One region of the Pseudomonas lurida genome, then DNA from elsewhere that is predicted to be linked to it. Evidence: riboswitches for the same ligand, from Rfam matches in the RefSeq annotation. Region 1 holds a riboswitch; the other holds the start of a gene.

Region 1 (7,347 bases):
TCGGCCTGGAACTGGGCCTGTTGATCGGCCTGATCGCCGGCCTCGCTGCGATCGTGCCGTACATGGGCTTTGTGATTGGTATCGGCGCGGCGTTGGTGGCGGGGCTGTTCCAGTTTGGCGGCGACCTGTATCCGATGCTCGGCATCGTTGCGGTCTTCATGGTCGGCCAGGCCCTGGAAGGCATGGTGCTGACGCCGCTGCTGGTCGGCGATCGGATTGGCCTGCACCCGGTGGCGGTGATCTTTGCGATCCTGGCGGGCGGTGAGCTGTTCGGCTTTACCGGTATCCTGCTGGCGCTGCCGGTGGCGGCGGTGATCATGGTGCTGGTGCGCCATGTGCACGACCTGTACAAGGATTCGGATGTGTATACGGGGGTTGAAGACCCCGACTTGTAATGGCTTCGTCATAAACCCGGCTCAGGCCGGGTTTGTTGTTTCAGGGGCGGCGGTGTCAAACAATTTGCGTAAATCCAACAAGTTAACGCAAACCTTTGATTTTGCTTGGGGTCTGTTGCATTGTGCGCCCGGCGTCACGGGTATAAACTTTGCAAACTTTACATAGAGGCCACTAACGGTTCGTTTGGAGCCGTTCAGTCAGCATGAAACCGATTCAGCTGCCCTTGGGTGTGCGTCTGCGTGATGACGCCACCTTTATCAACTACTACCCAGGCGCCAATGCCGCTGCACTCGGCTATGTCGAGCGGCTCTGCGAAGCCGACGCCGGGTGGACCGAAAGCCTGATCTATCTGTGGGGCAAGCACGGCGTAGGGCGTACCCACCTGTTGCAGGCCGCGTGCCTGCGTTTCGAGCAAATGGGCGAACCGGCGGTTTACCTGCCCCTGGCGGAGTTGATGGACCGCGGCATCGGTATCTTCGACCATCTTGAGCAATACGAGCTGGTGTGCCTGGACGATCTTCAAGCGATCGCCGGCAAGGCGGATTGGGAGGAGGCGCTGTTTCATCTGTTCAACCGCCTGCGTGACAGCGGTCGGCGGCTGTTGATTGCCGCGTCGACCTCGCCACGCGAGCTGCCGATCAAGTTGGCCGACCTCAAGTCGCGGCTGACCCTGGCGCTGATCTTCCAGATGCGCCCGCTCTCCGACGAAGACAAATTGCGTGCCTTGCAATTGCGCGCCTCGCGGCGCGGCCTGCACCTGACCGACGAGGTGGGGCACTTTATTCTCACCCGTGGCACGCGCAGCATGAGCGCGTTGTTCGACTTGCTCGAACAGCTCGATCAGGCGTCTTTGCAGGCCCAGCGCAAGCTGACCATCCCTTTCCTGAAAGAAACCCTCGGCTGGTAGCCGGGCCTTTATTTTCGCGGGTTCCGGCAAATTCCAGGCGCCAGAAAACCTGCGTTTTGACCGGTTTGGCCACGCAAAAGGCAGGTAAAGGGTGTTAAGGGCTTAGATGTCATCGTCCAAACAAGAAGTCACATAGATCACGATTGAATTTGCAAATCGATGTGATAGTGGGCATAGTCTCGACTTCTTTACATATCAGCCACGGTCGTGCCCATGCTAAATCGCTTCGCACCCCTCGTGCCTCTCGCACTCGTTACCCTGTTGTTTGGTTGCGCCTCCCACCCTCAACAGGTGGCAGAACAGCAAAAACCACAGGTTCAAAACCAGGCAAAATTCGTTGCTGCACAGTCTGCTTCTGTTTACGAAGAAGAAGTGGCAACCGAAAAGGAACTGGCCAATTTCTCCGGCAACAAGCCTTATCAGCTTCCAGTTCTGGCCGACAGCATCCTCGAACGCGGCATGTCCCTGATCGGTACCCGTTACCGTTTCGGCGGTACCTCTGAAGCCGGTTTCGACTGCAGTGGCTTCATCGGCTACCTGTTTCGTGAAGAAGCTGGCATGAACCTGCCACGCTCCACTCGCGAAATGATCAACGTGAATGCACCGTTGGTCGCGCGCAACAACCTCAAGCCTGGTGATCTGCTTTTCTTCAGTACAGCTGGCCGTGGTCGAGTGAGCCATGCCGGTATCTACCTGGGCGACAACCAGTTTATCCACTCCAGCAGCCGTCGCAGTGGCGGTGTTCGAGTCGACAACCTGGGTGACAGTTACTGGAGCAAAACCTTCATCGAAGCCAAGCGCGCACTCGCCATGGCCCCGACTACGGTTACCGCTAGCAAGTAAACTTAAAGTGATACTTGAAGTTTGACGTGTAAGCGCTAGAATCCCTGGACATTGTTGTAATCCGTTCGCGCGAGCTTTGCTTGCGCGTTCTGGTTTTCAGCGTTCGGCAGCGAAAGCCGCATCCAGACCAGGATTGTTCTGCACATGTCGACCTCGGCCCGCCTGATTCTCATTGTTTGCGCCGCGCTGCTCAGCGCCTGCGCAAACCGTCCACCGCCGCCCGCTCCCGTAGCGGTCAAACCCAAGCCGGTGTTCAACTATTCCACGCAAAACTTCTCGCCTGCGGCCGAAGATGTGCTCTTTCGCGCACTGGGCCTGGTCGGCACGCCTTACCGTTGGGGCGGCAACACCCCGGATTCCGGGTTTGATTGCAGCGGCTTGATCGGTTTTGTCTTCCGCGATGCGGCCGGGATCTCCCTGCCGCGTACCACCCGCGAGCTGATCGTGATGCGCGCACAAGATGTCAGCGAGCAGAACCTGCAGACTGGCGACCTGCTGTTCTTCGCCACCGGTGGCGGTTCCCAGGTGAGCCACGCCGGGATCTATGTAGGCGAAGGCCGCTTTGTGCATGCGCCGCAAACCGGCGGTACGGTGAAGCTGGATACCCTGTCCAAGGCGTATTGGCAGAATGCTTACCTGAGCGCCAAGCGCGTGTTGCCAGCAAACCTGGCGCGCAATCCCTGAGTTGACGTCGCTCTACAGGGGAGAGCGGGCTTGCCCGCTCCCCCCTTGTTGTGTGGCGTTCTTGAGATGAGTTATTTAGCTGCCCAAACGCGCCACACCTTATTCCCCACATCATCCGCCACCAGCAAATCCCCCTGCTGATCAATCACCACGCCCACCGGCCGGCCCATGGCTTTCTCATCCTTGTCGAGGAACCCGGTCAGCACATCCACCGGCTGCCCTTTGGGTTGCCCGCCCTCGAACGGCACGAAGATCACCTTGTAGCCACTGTGTGGCTTGCGATTCCACGAACCATGCTGGCCGATGAACGCGCCGTTGCTGAACTGCGCCGGGAGTTTGCTGCCCTCGGCGAACGTCAGCCCCAGAGACGCCGTGTGCGGGCCCACGGCGTAGTCCGGCGCAATCGCCTTGGCCACCAGGTCCAGATTCTGCGGTGTCACGCGCACATCGATGTGCTGCCCGTAATAGCTGAACGGCCAGCCGTAGAAGGCGCCATCCTTGACTGAAGTGATGTAGTCCGGCACCAGGTCGCTGCCGATCTCGTCACGCTCATTGACGGCAGTCCACAGCTGGCCGCTCTGGGGCTCCCAGGCCATGCCGTTCGGGTTGCGCAGGCCGGAGGCAAAGATGCGATGCTCGCCGCTGGCGCGATCCACTTCCCAGATCGCTGCCCGACCCTGTTCGGCTTCAAGCCCGTTTTCCCCGACATTGCTGTTGGAGCCGACGCTCACATACAGCTTGCTACCGTCCTTGCTGGCCACCACGTTCTTGGTCCAGTGGTGGTTGATGCTGCCGCCTGGTAGGTCGACAACTTTGGTGCCTGCTTGCTTGATCGTGGTTTCGCCCGGTTGATAGGGGAAGCGCAGCAGCTTGTCCGAGTCGGCCACGTACAGGTCGTTGCCGACCAGTGTCATGCCAAACGGCGAATTGAGGTTCTCCAGGAAAACCGTGCGGGTTTCCGCGACGCCGTCGTGATCGGCGTCACGCAGCAGTGTGATGCGATTCGGGCTCGGCACCCCTGCACCGGCGCGGCCCATGACTTTTTCCATGACCCAGCCACGAATGCCCTTGGCGTCATCCGGCTTGGGTGGTGCGTTGGTTTCCGCCACCAGCACGTCGCCATTGGGCAGTACGTACAGCCAACGCGGGTGGTCCAGGCCCTCAGCGAACGCCGCCACCTGGGTGCCAGCGGCAGCCGTTGGTTTCGCGCCCTCGGGCCAGCCGATGGCCGGTGCGATGTTGACGGTGGGGATCAGGGTTTTGTTCGGTTCCGGCAACTTGGGCGAAGGCCCGGTGCCGTCGGAGACCTGAAGCGTGGAGCTTTCACCGCAGGCGGCGAGGGTGCCGGCGACCATGATGAGTAGGGCGAGTCTGGTTTTATGCATGGTGTTCTCCTTGATACCTGTAACGGTAGAGGAGGGCGGCGGTGCGATGGTTCAAGTGTAAGGTCAGCTTTAATTGACGCTCCACCCCCAACCCACTAACCTTCGCCGCTTGTTACAGGTGCTCTGTGACCCATGGGTCGACGGAGTGAAACAGGGAAGCCGGTGAGTGAGCGCACTTGTACACAGTGTTGCCGCGATTCCGGCGCTGCCCCCGCAACGGTAAATGAGACAAGACGCTGCTTTTTGCCACTGTATCGCCCGCGATATGGGAAGGCGCCGCGTCGGCCAGCACCTGCTCTCTCTACACAGCAGGCGCACCACTCATGAGCCCGGAGACCGGCCTGAAACATCCAACAGCATCACGGTGGGCGATGCTTGGCTGTCTGTTTTTCTTTTTTCCTGCCCGCCGTTTTTGTCCAGCCCCAACGGAGAGCTGCCATGACCGATTCCCCCGACCGCGACGAACGCCACCTGGCACGCATGCTGCGCAAAAAAGCCGTGATCGACGAGCGCATCGCCAATTCCCCCAACGAATGCGGTTTGTTGCTGGTATTGACCGGCAACGGCAAGGGCAAAAGCAGTTCCGCGTTCGGCATGCTGGCCCGGGCCATGGGCCACGGCATGCAGTGCGGTGTGGTGCAGTTCATCAAGGGGCGTAACAGCACCGGTGAAGAATTGTTCTTCCGCCGCTTCCCTGAGCAAGTGCGCTTCCACGTGATGGGCGAAGGCTTCACCTGGGAAACCCAGGACCGCCAGCGCGATATCGCTGCCGCCGAGGCCGCCTGGGCGGTGTCCCGCGAGTTGCTGCAAGACCCGGCCGTCGGCCTGGTGGTGCTGGACGAACTGAACATCGCGCTCAAGCACGGTTACCTCGACCTCGACCAAGTCCTCAGCGACCTGCAAGCCCGCCCTCCGATGCAGCACGTGGTGGTCACCGGCCGTGGCGCCAAGCCAGAGTTGATCGAAATGGGTGACACGGTCACCGAAATGGGCATGCTCAAGCACGCGTTCCAGGCCGGTATCAAGGCACAGAAGGGCGTCGAACTTTGAATCAGCCCCGTCATTGCCCTGCTGTCCTGATCGCCGCACCGGCATCCGGCCAGGGCAAAACCACTGTCACCGCGGCGCTGGCCCGCTTGCACCGCAACCTGGGGCGCAAGGTGCGCGTGTTCAAATGCGGTCCGGACTTCCTTGACCCGATGATCCACGAGCGCGCCAGCGGTGCGCCGGTGTATCAATTGGACATGTGGATGGTGGGTGAGCAGGAAAGTCGCCGCTTGCTGTGGGAAGCGGCGCAGGACGCCGACCTGATCCTGATCGAAGGCGTCATGGGCCTGTTCGATGGCACGCCGTCCAGCGCCGACCTGGCGCGACACTTTGGCGTGCCGGTGCTGGGCGTGATCGACGGCACGGCCATGGCGCAGACATTTGGCGCGTTGGCCTTGGGCCTGGCGCGTTATCAGCCGGATCTGCCGTTCGCCGGTGTACTGGCTAACCGTGTCGGCACCCTGCGCCATGCGCAATTGCTCGAAGGTAGCCTCACCGAAGGCCTGCGCTGGTACGGTGCGTTGTCCCGCGAGACCGGTATCGAGTTGCCCAGCCGCCACCTCGGCCTGGTGCAGGCGAGCGAACTCAATGACCTCGACGTGCGCCTGGACGCTGCTGCCCAGGCGTTGGGCAGCAGTTGCGAAGTGGCCTTGCCGCCGCCCGTGACCTTTGCCGCACCGCAAGTGATCGAGGCTGAGCCCTTGCTCAAAGGCGTGCGCATCGCCGTGGCGCGTGACGAAGCCTTCGCCTTTACCTACGGCGCCAGCCTCGACCTGCTGCGTGCGATGGGGGCCGAGTTGAGTTTCTTCTCGCCGATCCATGATCGCCAATTGCCTGACGCCGACAGCCTCTACCTGCCCGGCGGTTACCCGGAATTGCACCATCAGGCGCTGTCGGAAAACACTTCGATGCTCGACGCCATTCGTGCTCACCACGCGGCCGGCAAACCCTTGCTCGCCGAGTGCGGCGGCATGCTCTACCTGCTCGACTCGCTGACCGACGTCGACGGCACCCGCGCCGAACTGGTCGGCCTGCTGCAGGGCGATGCCGTGATGCAAAAGAAACTCGCGGCGCTGGCCCTGCAAAGTGTCGACCTGCCTGAAGGCACGCTGCGTGGCCACACCTATCATCATTCCCTGACCAGCACCGAGTGGCAGCCGATTGCCCGTGGCCTGAGCCCCAATGGCGGGCGCGGTGCCGAGGCGGTGTATCGGCAGGGGCGGATGACCGCGTCCTACGTGCATTTTTATTTCCCGTCGAATCCGGCTGCGGTAGCGGCCTTGTTTGCGCCGAGCCTTGAGACCGTTATCGCCGACAAGCCGGCGCCCACATCGACAGTGTTCACCAATCAACCTGTGGGAGCGGGCTCGCCCGCGAAGAGGCCATGACCGATAACGCCTTTCCCGAGGCCGATCGCCAGGCCGTCTACCGCGCTATCGCCGAACGCCGCGACATGCGCCACTTCAGCGGCGGCACTGTCGCTCCCGAATTGCTGCAACGGCTGCTCCAGGCTGCGCACCAGGCGCCGAGTGTCGGCCTGATGCAGCCGTGGCGTTTTATTCGTATCAGCGACCGCACCTTGCGTAGCCAGATTCAACAGGTGGTGGAAGAAGAGCGCGTACGCACCGCCGAGGCCCTCGGCGAGCGCTCCGACGAATTCATGAAGCTCAAGGTCGAAGGCATTCATGACTGTGCCGAAGTGCTGGTCGCGGCGTTGATGGATGATCGCGAGCGGCACATCTTCGGTCGGCGTACCTTGCCGGAAATGGACATGGCGTCGTTATCCTGCGCGATCCAGAACCTGTGGCTGGCAGCTCGCGTCGAAGGCCTGGGCATGGGCTGGGTCTCGCTGTTCGAGCCCCAGGCGCTGGCCGATCTGCTGGGTTTGCCGCCGGGCGCGAAACCCCTGGCCGTCCTGTGCCTTGGGCCGGTGACCGAGTTTTACCCGGCACCGATGTTGCAACTCGAAGGCTGGACCGAGCCTCGGCCATTGAGTGACATGGTGTATGAGAATGCGTGGGGAGTGAGTCAATGAGTGTGGCCTTGTTGTGTGTCGCTGCCGTGGCGCTGGATGCGCTGCTGGGC
Region 2 (7,347 bases), 410 kb from region 1:
GGATGCCGGCGGACCTGGCGCAGTTCGAGGCGATCTATCTGCACGGCGATGGGCGATTTCTTGTCGCGCGTGATGAGGGCCAGATCGTCGCTGCCATTGGTTATTTGCCCTATGACGGGCGTTTCCCGCAGTTAAATTACCAGGGCCTCAAGACGGTGGAGGTGGTGCGCCTGTTTGTGCGGCCGGCGTTCCGTCGCTTTGGCTTGGCGGGCGAGCTGTACCGTGCGCTGGAGGCGTTGGCCACAGCGGATCGGGTAGCGGCGATGTACCTGCACACCCATCCGTTTTTACCGGGAGCGATTGATTTTTGGCTTCGCCAAGGCTTTGAAGTGGTGGACGTGGAGGCGGACCCAGTGTGGCGCACGACGCATATGCAGCGTTGCCTCTAACACCATACCCTCACGAATATCCTGATCAGTTCGGACGCAACCGCAGAATCTGCGCGCCATCAAATGGGTCTGTCAGGTAATGCGCCTGCACCCCGAAGGTTTCCTGCAAGCGCTGCGGTGTCAGCACCTCCAGCGGTTTGCCCAGCGACACCAGCCGCCCGTGATCCAGCACCGCCAAGCGGTCACAGGTCAGCGCCTGGTTGAGGTCATGCAGGGCAATCAAGGTGGTGACGGGCAAGCCCTGCACGCCTTTTAGAATCCCCAGTTGGTGCTGGATATCCAGGTGATTGGTCGGCTCATCCAGCAACAGAATCTGCGGCCGTTGCGCCAATGCGCGGGCGATGTGCACACGTTGGCGTTCCCCGCCCGAAAGGCTGCGCCAGGCGCGTTGGCTCAGGTGGGTGGCGTCGACGTCATGCAAGGCCTGTTTCACGATGGCGTCGTCTTCGCTGGACCAGGGGCTCAGTGCCGACAACCACGGCGTACGGCCCAGGGCCACGGCGTCGAACACGCGGATGGCGTCGTCGGTGTCAGCCTGCTGTTCCACCACCGCCAGTTGCTGCGCGATGGCGCGGCGCGACAGCTTGCCCAAGCGCTGGCCACCCAATAACACCTCGCCGGACGCCGGTGTGCGCAAGCCGGCGAGCAACTTGAGCAGGGTGGATTTGCCGGAGCCGTTCGGCCCGACGATACCGAGGGTTTCGCCCAGGTGAACCTCCAGGTGGATGTCGCGCAGCAGCTCGACCTCGCGCACCTTGAAACCCAGGTCCGTGCAGCTCAGCACCGTCATCGCGCGTTTCTCCGGCCGATCAGGATCAGCGCAAACACCGGCGCGCCGACCAGCGCAGTGACCACGCCGACCGGTATCACCTGGCCCTTGATCAAGGTGCGTGACAGCACATCCGCCGCAATCAAAAACAGCGCGCCACCCAAGGCACTCGCCGGCAGCAAGCGCGAATGCCCGGTGCCAAGCAGCAGGCGCACGGCGTGGGGAATCACCAGCCCGACAAAACCGATGGAGCCGACAATCGACACCATCACCGCTGTCACCAGGGCTGCGCAGCCTACCAGTACAAACTGCACGCGGCGCACCGGGATGCCGAGGGATGCCGCCGAGTCGCTGCCGAAGGTGAACGCATCCAGCGCGCGACGGTGCCACAGGCACACGGCCAAGCCAGCGACAGCCACCGGCACGGCCAGCCACACCGAGGGCCAGCGTACGCCGCTGAGGTTGCCCAGCAGCCAGAACATGATGCCGCGCGCTTGCTCGGAGCTGGCCGACTTGGTGATCAGGAACGCGGTGAGCGCATTGAACAGCTGCGAGCCGGCGATGCCCGCGAGGATGATCTGGCCGGTGCCGCTGGCCGAACCACTGGCACGCGCCAACAGGATCACCAGTGCAAATGCTGCCATCGCGCCGACAAACGCGCCGGCCGACAACGAAATCAAGCCGCCGCCCACGCCCATCAACGCCACCAACACCGCGCCGGTCGAGGCACCGGCGCTGATGCCCAGCAGGTACGGATCGGCCAGCGGGTTGCGCAACAGCGACTGCAGGATCACCCCGCAGGTCGCCAACCCCGCACCGCAGGCGGCGGCGACCAGGGCGCGCGTGAGGCGGTAGTTCCACACCACGCCTTCATCGATGGGGTCGAGCACGTAGCCGGCCGCCCACAGTTTGTTGGCGAGTACCTGGAGCACGACCTGCGGCGAGATGGCGGTTTCGCCGATGGCCACGCCAGCGAGTACGGCGGCGAGGAGCAGGGCCAGGGCGAGCAGGGTACGCATCATTTCGGCAGGTCGTAGCCGTCGATGGCCGTGGCCAGTTGTTCAAGGCCATCGAACATGCGGATGCTGGCCTGCAACGCCAGGGCGTCGAGGATGATAATGCGGTTGTTTTTCACCGCGTCCATGTTGCGGGTCACCGGGTCGCTGCGCAGAAACGCCAGTTTCTTTTCATGGTCGTCGGCGGGGTAGCGGCGGCGGTCCATGCGCGCGATCACCAGGAAGGTCGGGTTGGCCTTGGCAATGGTTTCCCAGCCGACGGCGGGCCACTCTTCATCGGACTGCACCACGTTGGACAGGCCGAGGGTTTGCAGCATGAACTCCGGAATGCCTTTGTGGCCGGCCACGTAAGGGTCGCTGGCCATCTCCGAACTGGAGAACCACACCAGCGCGCTGGCCTGCTTGAGGCCTTTGCCCTGTGCCGTGGCGACGGACTTGGCCAGGCGGGCCTTGAGTGCGTCGTTCAACTGCAGGCCACGATCCTGTACATCGAAAATCTGCGCCAGCTGGCTGATGCTCTTATAAATAGTCTCGATGTGGAACGGCTCCAGTCGCGTGCCGTCAGCGCCTACCAGGTTGTCCTTGCCTTCGCAGTCGGAGGGCAGCAGGTAGGTGGGAATCTTCAGTTCATGAAATTGCTCACGGGTGCCGACCACGCCTTGTGGCCCGACCACCCATTCCAGCTCGGCAGCCACCAGTTGCGGGCGCTTGGCGATCACGGCCTCGAAGCTCGGCTCATTATTGGCCAGGCGCTCGATGCTGTCGTTCTGCGCCTTGTATTGCGGCAACACGCTGTTGAACCACAGCGAGGTGCCCACCACCTTGTCGCCCACGCCCAGCGCATACAGCATTTCGGTGGCGGCCTGGCCGATGGTCACGCTGCGGGCAGGGGCTTGCTGGAAGGTGAGGGTGCTGCCGCAGTTTTCCACCGTCAGCGGGTAGTGGGTGGGTGCAGCGTGGGCCAGGGCACAGAAGCCAATGCCGGTAAGCAGGGCGGTAACGCGTGGCAGCATGGAGCAATCTCCGAGTGAACCGTACGTGGAACTGGGGAGGCACGGTTTGGAAATACACCCTCGAGCGCTGTGGTTGAGGCAGGCAAGCGTGTCCTTCCCGGACACCCCGCCGGTTAGTTATTGAGCGTGAGCCGGCAGGTCTCCTGACTGATGCATCGTCGCCAGGCTCCGGCCTTCCCGGACAAGGTCCAGTGGCATCAAGGAGCAGGCTCAGCACCTACAGTTGCGGGGGCAGTTCCGATTGGCGCGAGGGTACGGCGCTTCGGATTCCCTATTAGTCCCGTTTGGGAACCGGCGCGGTATGGTAGTCGATCGCGAGGTTTAACGGGAGGCCGTGAAGCCAACGGTAGCTCTTTGATGGTGGGGCTCCTATGATGCGCAGCCAATGGATCGCTTTATCACAAGGAATACACAGTGAAATCGTTCGTCGCGCTCGCCCTCGTCGCCACCCTCGCCGGTTGTGCCGCCCAAGGTAAATCTGAACAACAGATTCTTGACGAGGCCGCCACCGCCTATGTCAAGTCGATGCCGGCCGGGTCGGACAAACTCCGTTTGCACTCGATGAGCATCCCCAAAAGCGGGATGTTCGGCGATACCCTGGCGATTTCCATGGCCGGTGAGCAAAACGCCGCCTACCTCAGGGGAGAACTGCTCGATGCCAAGCGCTTGGGCGATGTGTTCTTTTTGATTATCGGTGCCAGCACGCCGGTTGATGTTGCCGTGATCAGCAAAGCCGTTGAGGGGCAGGACTTGAAGGGGATGCAGATTTATTACTCGGGCACTGATGCGCAGAAAGACAAAGTGCGTGCGGCGGTCGAGAAAACCCAGGCGCAGTTTCATTACATCAATGCGCAATGAGGGCCCGCCCGTTGCCTCGCCTGCTGCCTGTCACCCTGCGATCCTGAAATGTGGGAGCGGGCTTGTTCGCGAAAGCGGCCTGACCGTCAACCACCATCTGCCTGTCACCCCGCGATCCAAAAATGTGGGAGCGGGCTTGCCCGCGAAGGCGGCCTGATAGCCGACCTGGATGTTGGATCAGACCGGGTACATATCCGTTATTTAGGTTACGGCTGATATTGGTTCCGCTCTTACAGCGGGTCACTTTGGAAAAGAGCCCCAAAGTAACCAAAAGGCTCTTGCCCCAACACTCGGCACCTCGCCTAGGCTCGGTGTGCCCGTAATCCGACAGGGATTTGGGGGGCCGCCGCCACGCGCCCTCCATGGCGCGGGGCGGCTAAACCGGCATCCCTGCCGGTTTACCCCCCAAATCCCTGTCGAATTCCGGCCAGCGTGTTTGATGGGGCGCCTGAAATCAAAAGCAAGATCAAGATCAAGATCAAGATCAAGAGCGGCTCGCTTTGCATCGTGGTTAGCGATGGTTGTCGACGACGCTTAACAGGTGGGTGCTGTTTGAAGCGCTGGTCACAGACGAATGTCTTCGGGGCCTTGTATCAGTGCTTCAATTCGTGTGCCGGTGGCGCGTTCTTCGTTGCTGAAACCGTCGTAGTCGGCGAGGTTGGCGAAGCGGATGCCGGTCAGGCGTTCTATCTGGATCACGCTGCGCTGGTAGGTCCTGAGCTGGCCGAACACCAGGTCCAACTGGCCGAGCTCGCGGCTCTGGTCAATCATGTAGGCACTGGCAGAAGGCTTGCCGTCGTCGCTGAGGTAGGCGACGACTTTCCAGAAGGCCTTCGGGATCTGTACGCCTCGGTACACACGGTCGTCGTCAGCGAACACCGGGCCGGTGAACACCGTGGCCCGGGCTTTCCAGCGTTGCGTGTTGTCGAGGATGTAGTCTTCGAGCTCCAGCCAGGTCTTCTGGTTGAACCCGCTCATCTGCGGCGAACAGTTGGTGAAATGAAAGGTATCGACGTTGGCGGTTTGCGCCGCGTCGCCCCAGTTCGGGTCTTGGCGGCGGACCAGGTGGCCGCGATCGAGGCCATTACTGGCATAGAGCGCTTCGCCCACCTGCGCATCGTTCGGCAGGCGACCGTCGTAGGCCCAGGTGTCGTTGCTGCGAATAATGTCCACGTGCTGGCCGCCGTCGATGTTGACGCCCACATACAGCGCAAGTCGCTTGGCGCGTGACATCGTTATCGAGAAGTGCGTGTAGTCCAGGCGCTGCTGTGTATCGCCCGCCAAGGCCTCCTCGACCGTGGGCCAGGGCACCCCGAAGCTGCCGAGAAAATCCTCGGCATAGCCGCCCCGGTCCTTCAAGTCTTTGGCCGAAGTGACACGGGGCGTCGTCGCTCGCGCCTCCAGTAGCGTAGGGCTCGGCGCGATCAATGGGCGCAGGTCGGCGAGCCTGGGGCGGTACGAAAGGTCGATTTTGGCTTTACGTGCTGGCATCGGTAAGTCCTCCTTGGATAAACACGACTGCAACATAAGTTAATGACAATTGATGATGCGCGTTAACCCCTGGGGACTATCCTCAAACGGTCACCCGGACGTTCACCACACGCCAACAGGGAGCCAGCCAATGTGTGATCGCCATTACCGTAACCCGATTTTCTGCCTGATACCGCCCTATATGCTCGACCAGATCGCGCGCAACGGCGACAAGGCGCAACGGGAGGTCGCGTTGCGCACGCGCGCCAAAGACAGCACGTTCCGCTCGTTGCGCATGGTCGCCGTGCCCGCCAAAGGCCCGGCGCAAATGGCCCTGGCCATGGGCGCAGGCAAGCGCCGATCGATCTACAGCGCCAACGGCACCGATAGCCTGCCAGGCACGCTGATCCGTGGCGAAGGGCAGCCCGCCAGCGGTGATGCCGCAGTGGACGAGGCCTATGACGGCCTGGGCGCCACGTTCGATTTTTTTGACGAGGTCTTTGATCGCAACTCCATCGACGACGCCGGCATGGCACTGGACGCGACCGTGCATTTTGGCCAGGACTACAACAATGCCTTCTGGAACTCGGCCCAGATGGTGTTTGGCGATGGGGACGCGCAGTTGTTCAACCGCTTCACGGTGGCCCTTGACGTGATCGGGCATGAGTTGGCCCATGGTGTCACCGAGGACGAGGCCAAGCTGATGTACTTCAACCAGTCCGGGGCGTTGAACGAATCGCTGTCGGACGTGTTCGGTTCGTTGATCAAGCAATACGCGTTGAAGCAACGCGCGCAAGACGCCGATTGGCTGATCGGCAAAGGGCTGTTCACCCAGAAGATCAAAGGCAGTGCCCTGCGCTCGATGAAAGCCCCCGGAACGGCGTTTGACGACAAGCTGCTGGGCAAGGACCCTCAGCCCGGGCACATGGATGATTTTGTGCAAACCTACGAGGACAATGGCGGGGTGCATATCAATTCAGGCATTCCCAACCATGCGTTCTACCAGGTGGCGACCAAGCTGGGCGGGTTTGCCTGGGAGCGCGCGGGGCGTATCTGGTATGACGCGCTGCGTGATGCGCGACTGCGGCCCAACTCCGGGTTTTTGCGTTTTGCTCGCATTACCCATGATGTTGCCGGCCGACTCTACGGCGCGAACAAGGATGAACAGAAGGCGGTCCAGGAGGGTTGGAAAGCGGTCGGCATTTCTGTCTGACGTGAGGAACAGCCATGCACATTTCGATCAAGGAAAACGGTGGGCCTGGGTTCTTTCCGGGCCTGGCCAAGCCGCAGACGGTGGAGCTGGACACGCTGCCCGAGCAGGACCAGCAGGAGTTGCGGCAGCTTATCGAGGCCTCTGACTTCTTTCAGCTGCCGCAAAGCAAAGCGCCCGAGCGCGGTAATCCGGGCGAGGTGCATTACACCCTGACGGTGACCGAGGGCCAGCGCGAGCACACCGTGTGCGTACTGGCCCCGGTGAAGTCGCAGGCGCTGGATGGGCTGGTGCAGTGCGTGCGTCGGCATATCCGCTGCTGAGGTTCAGGTGCGCGCGTTTGCAGTACTCGCCAGGGAAGCGCCCAGGCTGTATAGCAAACCGCCCGCGATCACGAACAGCGCCAGCATGTAGAACATGGAGTGGGCGGGCTGTGTCGACAGCACGATCCCGCACAGCACCGGCCCCAGGGCTGCGCCGACGTTGCCCAGGTTTTGCGCGCCGTAGTACATGCCTCGCAGAGGCTCGGGCGCGATGATGTCGATGAACATGTACTCGGCATGGAACACGATGATCTCTCCCAGGGTGAAGATCGCCATGGACAACACCCAGAACATCAGCG

What was found. Region 1 has a riboswitch for cobalamin ahead of cobO (cob(I)yrinic acid a,c-diamide adenosyltransferase). Riboswitches for the same ligand answer to the same signal wherever they lie in the genome.
Positions count from the first base shown of each region.
Region 2: another riboswitch for cobalamin. It lies ahead of ATH90_RS18805 (ABC transporter substrate-binding protein); the one in region 1 lies ahead of cobO (cob(I)yrinic acid a,c-diamide adenosyltransferase).

Region 1 is NZ_PDJB01000001.1:4,568,232-4,575,578, reverse strand. Features, by position in the region: gene ATH90_RS20685 (AI-2E family transporter) at 1-395, shown strand, start outside; gene hda (DnaA regulatory inactivator Hda) at 599-1,303, shown strand; gene ATH90_RS20675 (C40 family peptidase) at 1,517-2,146, shown strand; gene ATH90_RS20670 (C40 family peptidase) at 2,291-2,830, shown strand; gene ATH90_RS20665 (PQQ-dependent sugar dehydrogenase) at 2,902-4,215, opposite strand; cobalamin riboswitch at 4,315-4,574, shown strand; gene cobO (cob(I)yrinic acid a,c-diamide adenosyltransferase) at 4,654-5,265, shown strand; gene ATH90_RS20655 (cobyrinic acid a,c-diamide synthase CobB) at 5,262-6,650, shown strand; gene bluB (5,6-dimethylbenzimidazole synthase) at 6,647-7,297, shown strand; gene cbiB (adenosylcobinamide-phosphate synthase CbiB) at 7,294-7,347, shown strand, end outside.
Region 2 is NZ_PDJB01000001.1:4,156,456-4,163,802, reverse strand. Features, by position in the region: gene ATH90_RS18820 (GNAT family N-acetyltransferase) at 1-389, shown strand, start outside; gene ATH90_RS18815 (ABC transporter ATP-binding protein) at 415-1,179, opposite strand; gene ATH90_RS18810 (FecCD family ABC transporter permease) at 1,176-2,180, opposite strand; gene ATH90_RS18805 (ABC transporter substrate-binding protein) at 2,177-3,187, opposite strand; cobalamin riboswitch at 3,304-3,498, opposite strand; gene ATH90_RS18800 (hypothetical protein) at 3,602-4,045, shown strand; gene ATH90_RS18795 (DNA/RNA non-specific endonuclease) at 4,610-5,536, opposite strand; gene ATH90_RS18790 (M4 family metallopeptidase) at 5,667-6,728, shown strand; gene ATH90_RS18785 (protealysin inhibitor emfourin) at 6,743-7,048, shown strand; gene ATH90_RS18780 (MFS transporter) at 7,052-7,347, opposite strand, start outside.